3 regions of the Caproiciproducens sp. CPB-2 genome follow, and region 1 is predicted to be linked to each of the others. Evidence: predicted binding sites of a transcription regulator. Region 1 holds the regulator's gene; each other region holds the start of a gene.

Region 1 (3,257 bases):
CGGTATTTTTCAGGTTTGCGTCGCGGAGGTCGGCCCCTAAAAAAACAGTTCTGTCTAAACTGCAGCCTTCCAGGTCGGCTGCTATCAGGAGCGACATGCTGAAATCTTTTCGGTCAAGGTCCGCTTTCCTGAAGTTTTTTCCCAAAAAGTCGGCCTTTTGGCGTGATGCAGGGCCTTCAGCCGAAATGCTCCCGATGATTTTTTTCAATAGATTGTCCGCTTTTGATTTGTGTCCGGCAATGCCCGGCTTCAAAAGGCTGCCGTGGGGCAATCGGGTCATTTGCTGATTTTCCCTGATAAGAGCGTCAACGGCTGCCGCCGTCTTTTCGTCCGAGGTCAGGGAAGCCGCTTCTATGAGGTACCATAAAATCTGGTGGAGCTGAAAAAGGACGGAAAAGGTCTGAAAGATCGTTTCCGCCCGACCGGGGTCTGCCTTCCAGTCTCCGCCGGAGGAATCAATTTGTGTCGTTTTCTGTCCCGCTCCCAGGCATTCGTAAGCAAGGCAGCCGCTCATTTTTCTTTCTTTCAAATCGGCGTGAATCCCGCAGCGGAAATCAGGCGCTAAATATTGGCAGGGCGTTCCGGCGCCTTTATCGGCCGGAAAACCGTCCGTTTTTGCGCAGTACAGCGCCACACAGCACAGGCCGCTGCATTTTTCACAGTCCGGCTCCAGATCTTTGATCAGGCGGGCGTATTTGCCGCCGAATGCATTCTGTTCCATCGTGTCTCCATTTCCAATCAAAATCAGGGTTGTTTGATATGAAATTATTCTATCATAACTCTTGAAAAATGGAAAGCGGCGGTCCTCCGCCTGCCGAAAGAACAGAAATTTACGATTTCACAAAGAGTTTACAAATACTATATTGACAATGGGGTAAAGTAATGGTAAATTATTAATTAGATTTAGCACTCGAACTATTAGAGTGCTAAAATATAAAAAGGCGAGGTGAGAGGGTTGGAGTTAAGCGAACGGAAACAGAAAATTCTGGCGGCTGTCGTTGATTTATATGTCGCGACCGGCGAACCGGTGGGTTCCAAGGCGCTTTGCGACACCCTTGATTTCACCGTGTCCTCCGCGACGGTGCGCAATGAAATGAGCGACCTTGCGGAAATGGGGCTGCTGGAGCAGCCGCACACCTCCGCGGGAAGGATTCCTTCCCACAAGGGCTACCGCGTTTATATCGACACGCTGATGAAAAAGCATCCGGTTTCCAGGGAAGAGCAGCGCTATATCGACAGCCTGCTGCTGCCGAGCGCGTACGACCCCGAAAAGCTGCTGGACGGCGTTGCGCGGGCGCTGGCGGGAATGACCCGGTTCGCGGCCGTTTCCACCACGCCGAGCGGAAGCTCGGCGGACATCCGCGCCATTCAGTTTGTGCAGACCAGCCGAAGGACCGCGATGGCCATTCTGATGACCTCCGCGGGCACCATGAAAAGCCGCGTTTTCCACTGCGATTTCGATATTACCCCCGAAATCCTGCGCGTGTTTTTCAGGGTGCTGAACGAAAAGCTGGTCGGGTTGCCGGTTTCCACCATTACGCCGGCGTACATCCAGTCCCTTGCCGCGTCCCTGGGAAACATGACGATGCTGATGAGCGACGCGCTGATGGCGGTGCTGGACGTGGCGCAGGACACCATGCAGACGGGGGTCTGCCTGGACGGGGAAATGAACCTTTTGTTCTGCAACGAGCTGGGGCAGGCGGGCATCCGCCGCATTATGGATTTCCTCTCCCGGCCGCAGGAGCTTTCCCGCCTTCTGATGCAGCAGACCAACAGCATGAAGGTGCTGATCGGTCAGGAAAGCAAACGGCCCGAGCTGAGCGAATCCAGCGTGGTGGTCTCCCGGTACTCGGTCGGCGGCAGGGACGCGGGCGCGATCGCCATTATCGGCCCTACGCGCATGAATTACGGGAAGGTCATTTCCAATATTGAATATCTCTCCGGCTCCGTCGGAAGAATGCTGACGGAGCTATTGGATATGGAATAGAAAGGGGTCACTGTTTTGGAAAAAAACCAAAAAGAGCAAGTGGATAAAAAGCAGGCGAAAGCTTCCGGAACGCCCGAAAAAGCCTCTGCGGGCAAGCCGGAGGAAACCTCTAAGGCGGAAAAAGCCCGCGCCGGGGAGGCTGCGGCGGCGGAAAATCCGGCCGGACAGGAAAAACCGAAGGACGACGCGCAGGCTCGGCTGGAACAGGCACAGGAGGAGCTGAAAAAGCAAAAAGAGCTTTTGCTCCGCACGGCCGCGGAATACGATAACTACCGCAAACGGACGGAACGCGAAAAAACGGCGGTATACGCCGACGCGACCGCCGCTGCGGTCACGGAGTTTTTACCCGTGGCGGATAACCTTGAACGGGCGCTGAAGCAGCAGGACTGCACCGTGGAGGACCTTCGCAAGGGGGTTGAAATGGTCGGCGTGCAGCTGAAAGGGGCGCTCGCAAAGCTCGGCGTAACCGAGATGGGAGAGGCCGGGGAAATCTTTAATCCGGATCTTCACAACGCGGTTTCCCATGTGGAGGACGAAAACGCCGGGGAAAACACCGTCGTGCAGGTGTTCCAGAAGGGATACAAAATCGGGGATAAGATCGTGCGCCACGCGATGGTGCAGGTCGCGAACTGATTTGGCTGATTTCAGGTAATTTTCAAAATTCTTCATAGATTGATTCTTCAATTTTAAACTTATTTTTTTGGAGGTAAACAGTATGTCAAAGACAATAGGCATAGACTTAGGCACTACCAATTCCTGCGTTGCGGTGATCGAGGGCGGCGAGCCGGTCGTCATTGCGAACGCAGAAGGCGCCAGAACCACCCCTTCCGTTGTTGCTTTTTCAAAAACGGGCGAGCGTATGATCGGTCAGGTCGCGAAACGTCAGGCGATTACCAATCCGGACCGCACCGTCTCTTCCATAAAAAGAGAAATGGGTTCCAACTATAAGGTCAATATCGACGGGAAAAGCTATACTCCCCAGGAAATTTCCGCAATGATCCTTCAGAAGCTGAAGGGCGACGCGGAAGCCTATCTGGGAGAAAAGGTCACTTCCGCGGTGATCACCGTCCCGGCGTATTTTACCGACGCACAGCGCCAGGCGACAAAGGACGCCGGTAAGATTGCCGGGCTTGATGTAAAGCGTATCATCAACGAACCGACGGCTGCCGCGCTTTCCTACGGCATCGACAAGGGCGAGGACCAGAAGATCATGGTTTACGACCTTGGCGGCGGTACATTCGACGTTTCCATTATTGAAATGGGCGACGGC
Region 2 (3,257 bases), 1.2 Mb from region 1:
TCTTTATCATTCTCGTAAAGCTCGCGGAGCTTCGCGAAAACCGGATGGTTCGCGTTGATTTCCAGCACCCGCTGCGCCGTGACCTTTTCATCCGTCGGCATGGCGTTGAGCACCTTTTCCATCTCGATGGAGATCGCGCCGTCGGTGGACAGGCATACCGGATGCGTTTTCAGCTTCTGCGACAGGATCACCTGTTTGACCTTGCCGTCAAGAGCATCCTTCATAAAGGTCAGCAGGTCCTTGTTCTCCTCCACCTGCTTTGCGGCTTCCTTCTTTTCCTCCTCGGTTTCCAGCCCCAGGTCGTCGGCGGAAACGGAACGGAACTCCTTGTCATCGTACTTTATCAGCATCCGCAGGGCGAACTCGTCCACATTGTCGGTCAGATAAAGGATTTCATAGCCCTTGTCCTTCAAAGCCTCGGTCTGCGGGAGCATATCCACCTTATCCGTGGTTTCGCCGCAGGCGTAATAAATATATTTCTGGTCCTCCTTCATACGGGAAACGTATTCCTTGAGCGTGACCAGCTTCTTTTCGCCGGAGGAGTAGAACAGCAGCAGGTCCTGCAGGACATCCTTATGCATGCCGTAATCCTGATAAATACCGTACTTCAGCTGCAGGCCGAAATTCTTGAAGAATTCCTCATATTTTTCGCGCTCGTTTTCCAGCATCGTTTCCAGTTCGGACTTGATTTTCTTTTCCAGACGTCCGGCGATGATTTTCAGCTGGCGGTCATGCTGCAGCATTTCGCGGGAAATATTCAGCGAAAGGTCCTGAGAGTCGACAAGGCCGCGTACAAAGCTGAAATAATCCGGCAGCAGGTCCGCGCACCTGTCCATAATCAGCACCCCGTTGGAGTAAAGCTGAAGGCCCTTTTCATAATCGCGGGTGTAGAAATTCATCGGCGCCTTGGCGGGAATGAACATCAGGGCGTTATAGGTTGCGGTGCCCTCGGTGCTGGAATGAATCACCCTGATCGGATTGACGTAGTCCATGAATTTGCTCTTGTAAAATTCATTGTACTCGTCTTCGGTGATCTCATTTTTATTTTTCCGCCAGATGGGGACCATGCTGTTCAGCGTTTCGTTTTCGGTATAGGTTTCGTATTCATCCTTGCTGCCCTCTTTCAGACGGCTTTTTTCTACGTCCATCTTAATGGGGTAGCGGATGTAATCGGAATATTTCTTGACAAGGTTCCGGATGGTATAGGAATCGAGATACTCGTCGTAATTGTTGTCGTCCGTATTCGGCATGATCTTCAGAATGATTTCGGTGCCGTGGCCTTCCTTTTCGCAGGGCTCCATCGTGTAACCCGCAGTGCCGCTGCTTTCCCAGCGGTAAGCCTCTTCCCCGCCGTACGGCTTGCTGACGACGGTTACCTTTTCGCTGACCATGAACGCGGAATAGAAGCCCACCCCGAATTGGCCGATGATTTCAATATCTTCCTTCTGCTCGTTTTCTTTTTTAAAATTCAGAGAGCCGCTCTTGGCAATGGTGCCGAGGTTGTTTTCCAGTTCCTCTTTCGTCATGCCGCAGCCGTTGTCGGTAATGGTCAGCGTGCGGTTTTCTTTATCCGGAATAATCTGAATGCAGAAATCATCCCGGTTCAGTCCGGTGTCGCCGTCGCTCAGCGTCCGGTAATAAAGCTTGTCAATGGCGTCGCTGGCATTGGAAATCAGCTCGCGCATAAAAATTTCGCGATGGGTATAAATGGAATGGATCATCAAATCCAAAAGGCGTTTGGATTCCGCTTTAAATTGTTTTACTGCCATAATCAACCTACCTCTGTCCATCAATTTTAGCACTCTCTTGTTTTAAGTGCTAAAAGTATTTTAATACAAGCCCCTAAAAAATGCAAGTAGGTGAATTGTTAATTTTTTGTTGCGGGCGGCGCGTTATGGCTCCGGAACATAGCTGTGGTCGACGGTAAGGACCACAAAATAGGTCGGGTCGAGCTTACTGATCTCCTCCGTAATCCGCCGGGTCAGCTCGCTGTCGCTCAGGGGGAACGCGAAGGAAACGCAGACGTCAAAAATCAGGTTGGAGTGGGTGGTGCCCCACACCACACGGAAATCATGCATGCTGATTTCCGGAGAAATCCCTTTGATGATCTCCATAACCTGCTTTTTCAGTTGGTTGGTGCGCTCGTCGTCCGTCACAATCGGGTCAAGGTGGATCACGAGGTGGATTCCCTTTTCGCTGAGAAAATCCCGTTCGATATTGTCGATGATATCATGGCTCACCATGATATCCTGTTCGGCGGAGACCTCGCAGTGAACGGAGGCAAAGCAGCGCATGGGGCCGTAATTGTGGACATTCAGGTCGTGAATCCCCAGAATCCCGTTGTAGCTCATGATTTTGGCGTAGATTTCATCCACCAGTTCCTTGGTAGGGGCCATCCCCAGAAGCGGATTGCTGGTTTCGACAATCAGCCGGACGCCCGTAATCATGATGAGCAGGGCGACGATCACACCCATGTATCCGTCAAGGTTAAAGCCCGTAAAATAGGTGATGAGGATACCGGCCAGCACGGACAGGGTGGAAAACACGTCGTTCAGGCTGTCCGCCGCGTTGGCGGAAACGGTGGTGGAGCCGATGGTGCCGCCGACCTTTTTATAGAACAGGCACTGCCACAGCTTGATCAAAGCCGACAGAACCAGCACGCCGATGGAAACCAGACTGAATTCGGCGTCCTCCGGGTTCAGAATTTTATCGAAGGAACTCTGAACCAGCTGAAAGCCGACCATCAGAATGGCAAACGACACAATCAGGCCGGAAAGATATTCAATGCGCGCGTGGCCGTACGGATGCTCCTCGTCGGCGGGCTTTCCCGCCATCTTAAAGCCGACCAGAGTAACGATGGCCGAGCCGGAATCCGACAGGTTGTTGATGGCGTCCGCGGTGATCGCGATGCTGTGAAAAAGAATCCCCGTTGTGATCTTCATGAGAAACAGCAGGATATTCGTCACAATCCCGACCGCGCCGGAAAATTTCCCGTAGCGTTCCCGCACCTTGCTGTCATCCGTTTTCTGATAATCCTTCACAAACAAGCGAATTAAAAACTGAAACATAGCTACACCTCAAAAAGGCTGCCTCCACAGCAGTCGATTGCCGTAAACAGCGGAAAATCCTCTATCTGCAGCTCTTTCACGGATTCACAGCCAAGGTCCTCAAACGCAAGGACCTTGACGGAACGGACGCATTTCGCCGCAAGCGCCCCCGCGCCCCCGATCGCGCACAGATACACCGCCTGGTTGCGC
Region 3 (3,257 bases), 1.4 Mb from region 1:
GATCTGGGAACGGATCTGGGATACCCTTGCTTTGATCTCATCCTTATTGCCGGAACCGTCGACAATAATGGTGTTCTCTTTGTCCACCTTCACCTGGCGCGCACGGCCGAGCTGCTCAATCGTGGTCTCCTTGAGCTCCAGTCCCAGCTCTTCGGAAATAACCTGACCGCCTGTCAGAACGGCGATATCGCGAAGCATGTCTTTTCTTCTGTCGCCAAAGCCCGGAGCCTTTACACCGACACAGGTAAAGGTGCCGCGCAGTTTATTCAGGATCAGGGTGGTGAGAGCCTCGCCCTCGATGTCCTCTGCAATAATGACCAGCTTCTTGCCGGACTGTACGATCTTTTCCAGAAGCGGAAGAATTTCCTGGATATTGGAAATCTTCTTGTCCGTAATCAAAATATATGCATCATCAATAACGGCTTCCATTTTTTCCGTGTCTGTTACCATATAAGGGGTAATATAGCCGCGGTCGAACATCATGCCTTCTACGACCTCGGAGTATGTCTCGGCCGTTTTGGATTCTTCCACCGTAATGACCCCGTCGGAGGTCACTTTCTCCATTGCTTCGGAAATCAGCTTGCCGATAAAATCACTGGAAGCGGAAATCGTTGCAACACGGGCGATATCCTCGGAACCGGAAACCTTTTTGGAATGATCCGCCAGAGATTTTACGGCAGCGTCAACGGCCTTCTGTACGCCTTTGCGGACCTCCATCGGATTGGCGCCCGCGGTTACGTTTTTCATGCCCTCGCGGATAATGGCCTGCGCAAGCAGAGTCGCCGTGGTGGTACCGTCGCCGGCAACGTCGTTTGTCTTTGTCGCGACTTCCTTAACAAGCTGAGCGCCCATATTTTCAAAAGCGTCTTCCAGCTCGATCTCTTTGGCAATGGTGACACCGTCGTTGGTAATGAGGGGAGCGCCGAATTTTTTGTCGAGAACGACGTTCCTGCCCTTCGGGCCAAGGGTGATTTTCACTGTATCAGCAAGCTGATTAATACCGCTTAAAAGCGCTTTTCTGGCATCCTCGCCGTAAATAATCTGTTTAGCCATTGTTTATTTCCTCCAATATCAATTTATGATGTCTGTCAATTACTCTACGACTGCAAGAATATCGCTCTGGCGTACGATGGTAAATTCCTCACCGTCGATCTTGATTTCGGTTCCGGAATACTTGCTTGTTATGACTCTGTCGCCTTTTTTCACATACATTTTAATTTCTTTGCCGTCCACGACGCCACCGGGTCCTGCCTCGATCACATCCGCAATCTGCGGCTTTTCCTTTGCGGAGCCGGCAAGAAGAATCCCGCTCTTCGTGGTCTCCTCGGCTTCTTCCATCTTAATTAAAATTCTGTCTGCCAATGGTTTAATAGTCATAATATGTCCTCCTTCAAATAATTGATTTGTTTTAGCACTCATATCCCCAGAGTGCTAAGATATATTTTATATACTTATGTTCGGAAAATCAAGTGCTTTTTTCTAAAAAAATGCAATTTCATAAATTATTTACAATTATTGTGAATTTTTTGGATTTTTAAACCGGCACAATAAAATTAACCGCGTTCGGAACCACCTCAAAACGAAGATTTCTGATTGTGGCGCATTCGCCGTCAAAATTGGCGACGGCCAGATTCGGCGCTGTGATTTCCATTTTCTTTCCCCGGCAAAAGGTCAGTAGGCTTTTGAATTTCTCGGATTCCAGGTGCCCGCCGTTCTTGTATATTTTAATCAGCGGCGGAATCTGATACACGGGCGGCTTTTTGATCAGCACAAAATCCAGCAGCCCGTCGTCCGGAACAGCCTGCGGCGCGCCGCAAAAGCCCCCGCCGTAATACTTTCCGCTGCCGGCCAGAGCAAACAGGTAAGTGCCGTTAAACCTTGCGCCGCCGTCGATCAGAATCTCCAGCGGTTCGCCCAGCCTGCCGACCAGTACTTTTGCAAGAGCCAGATTATAGGCCATGGGCCCGCTGATAAAGGGAATGTCCTTGAATTTCACCATTTCAAAAGCGACCCTGGCGTCCAGTCCCACGGAGCAAAGGTTAATGGAATACTGCCCGTTGGAGTGAATCATATCCACGGGGCGGGAGTGCCCTTTCAACTGCTTTTTCAAGGATAAAAAGTCTGCGGGCTTCCCAAAGGTTTTGATATAGTCATTGCCGGAACCGCATGGAAAAATTCCCACCTCGGCATTTTTTCTCCCGATGGCGCCGGCCGCCGTCTCGCTCAGCGTCCCGTCTCCTCCGATGGCGTAAATCCGGACCGGGTCCCCTTTCCCGCTCTCTGTTTCCGCAAGCTCTGTGGCGTGCTTCGGCCTCTCGGTGAGATAGCAGGAGAATTCGATTCCGCTCGCGTCCAGATATTCGCGGATAGCAGGAAAAACGGTATCATAAGCATTCTTTTTACCGGCGACGGGATTCACAATAAATACATACCGCATGATAGCCTCCAGCTGAAATGATTTGAGGAATGTTATTTAAAATACATGTAGTATTGGCATTTAATCATGCCGTTGTAAAGCTTTCTGCGCCGGTCGGCCTTGCGGCCGAAACAATCTTCAAAGGTCTCGTCCGGGCTGATAATCGAGTAGCTCCATCCATGCCTGCGTTCAAAGACACTTCCCATGGTCCTGTAAAGCTCTTCCGCCTGACGCATGTCCAAAAGGCGCTCCCCATAGGGCGGGTTACAGATCACGCAGCCGTATTCGCCCACCGGCGTGAAATCCTCTATCCCCCGTTTTTCCGCATGAATCTGGGAGATAACCCCGGCTTTTTTCGCGTTCTCAAGCGTGAGCGTGACCGCCGCGCCGTCAATATCGTAGCCGTGAGCGGTAAACGGAGCGTCGCGCAGGACCACACTCTGCGCGCGTACCTTTTCCTTCTGCCAAAGGCTCTTATCGATACAGTCCCAGCGTTCGGCGGAAAAATGACGCTGCAAACCCGGCGCGATATTCAGCGCGTACATGGCGGCCTCGATCAGAAGAGTGCCGGAACCACAGAACGGATCGATAAAATTCGCGTCGTGCCGCACGCGGGAAAGATGTACCATACAGGCGGCAAGCGTCTCCTTAATCGGCGCTTCCGTGGAGCTTGCGCGGTATCCCCGCTTGTGAAGCCCCTCTCCGGAGGTATCGATCATAATGCTGGCCTGATCCTTCATGATCAGGAACTGGACCTGAAAAAGCGTTCCCGTCTCCTCGAACCAGCCGACATGGTACTTTTGCTTTAAACGCTCCACAATCGCTTTCTTGATGATGGACT

The links. The regulator HrcA, encoded in region 1, represses chaperone genes, less so after heat shock. The targets are predictions, from matches to a motif close to TGTTAGCACTCNNNNNNNNNGAGTGCTAACA.
Region 2: the regulator HrcA is predicted to act here: its motif matches at 1,794-1,824, upstream of htpG (molecular chaperone HtpG).
Region 3: the regulator HrcA is predicted to act here: its motif matches at 1,407-1,437, upstream of VXK30_RS09370 (co-chaperone GroES).

What each region holds. Positions count from the first base shown of each region.
Region 1 covers NZ_CP142860.1:3,273,291-3,276,547, reverse strand. The annotation lists gene VXK30_RS16305 (pentapeptide repeat-containing protein) at 1-721, opposite strand, end outside; gene hrcA (heat-inducible transcriptional repressor HrcA) at 956-1,987, shown strand; gene grpE (nucleotide exchange factor GrpE) at 2,003-2,620, shown strand; gene dnaK (molecular chaperone DnaK) at 2,703-3,257, shown strand, end outside.
Region 2 covers NZ_CP142860.1:1,064,991-1,068,247, reverse strand. The annotation lists gene htpG (molecular chaperone HtpG) at 1-1,769, opposite strand, end outside; gene VXK30_RS05275 (cation diffusion facilitator family transporter) at 1,893-3,068, opposite strand; gene VXK30_RS05270 (FumA C-terminus/TtdB family hydratase beta subunit) at 3,071-3,257, opposite strand, start outside.
Region 3 covers NZ_CP142860.1:1,881,606-1,884,862, forward strand. The annotation lists gene groL (chaperonin GroEL) at 1-1,053, opposite strand, end outside; gene VXK30_RS09370 (co-chaperone GroES) at 1,093-1,377, opposite strand; gene VXK30_RS09375 (diacylglycerol/lipid kinase family protein) at 1,535-2,437, opposite strand; gene VXK30_RS09380 (THUMP domain-containing class I SAM-dependent RNA methyltransferase) at 2,470-3,257, opposite strand, start outside.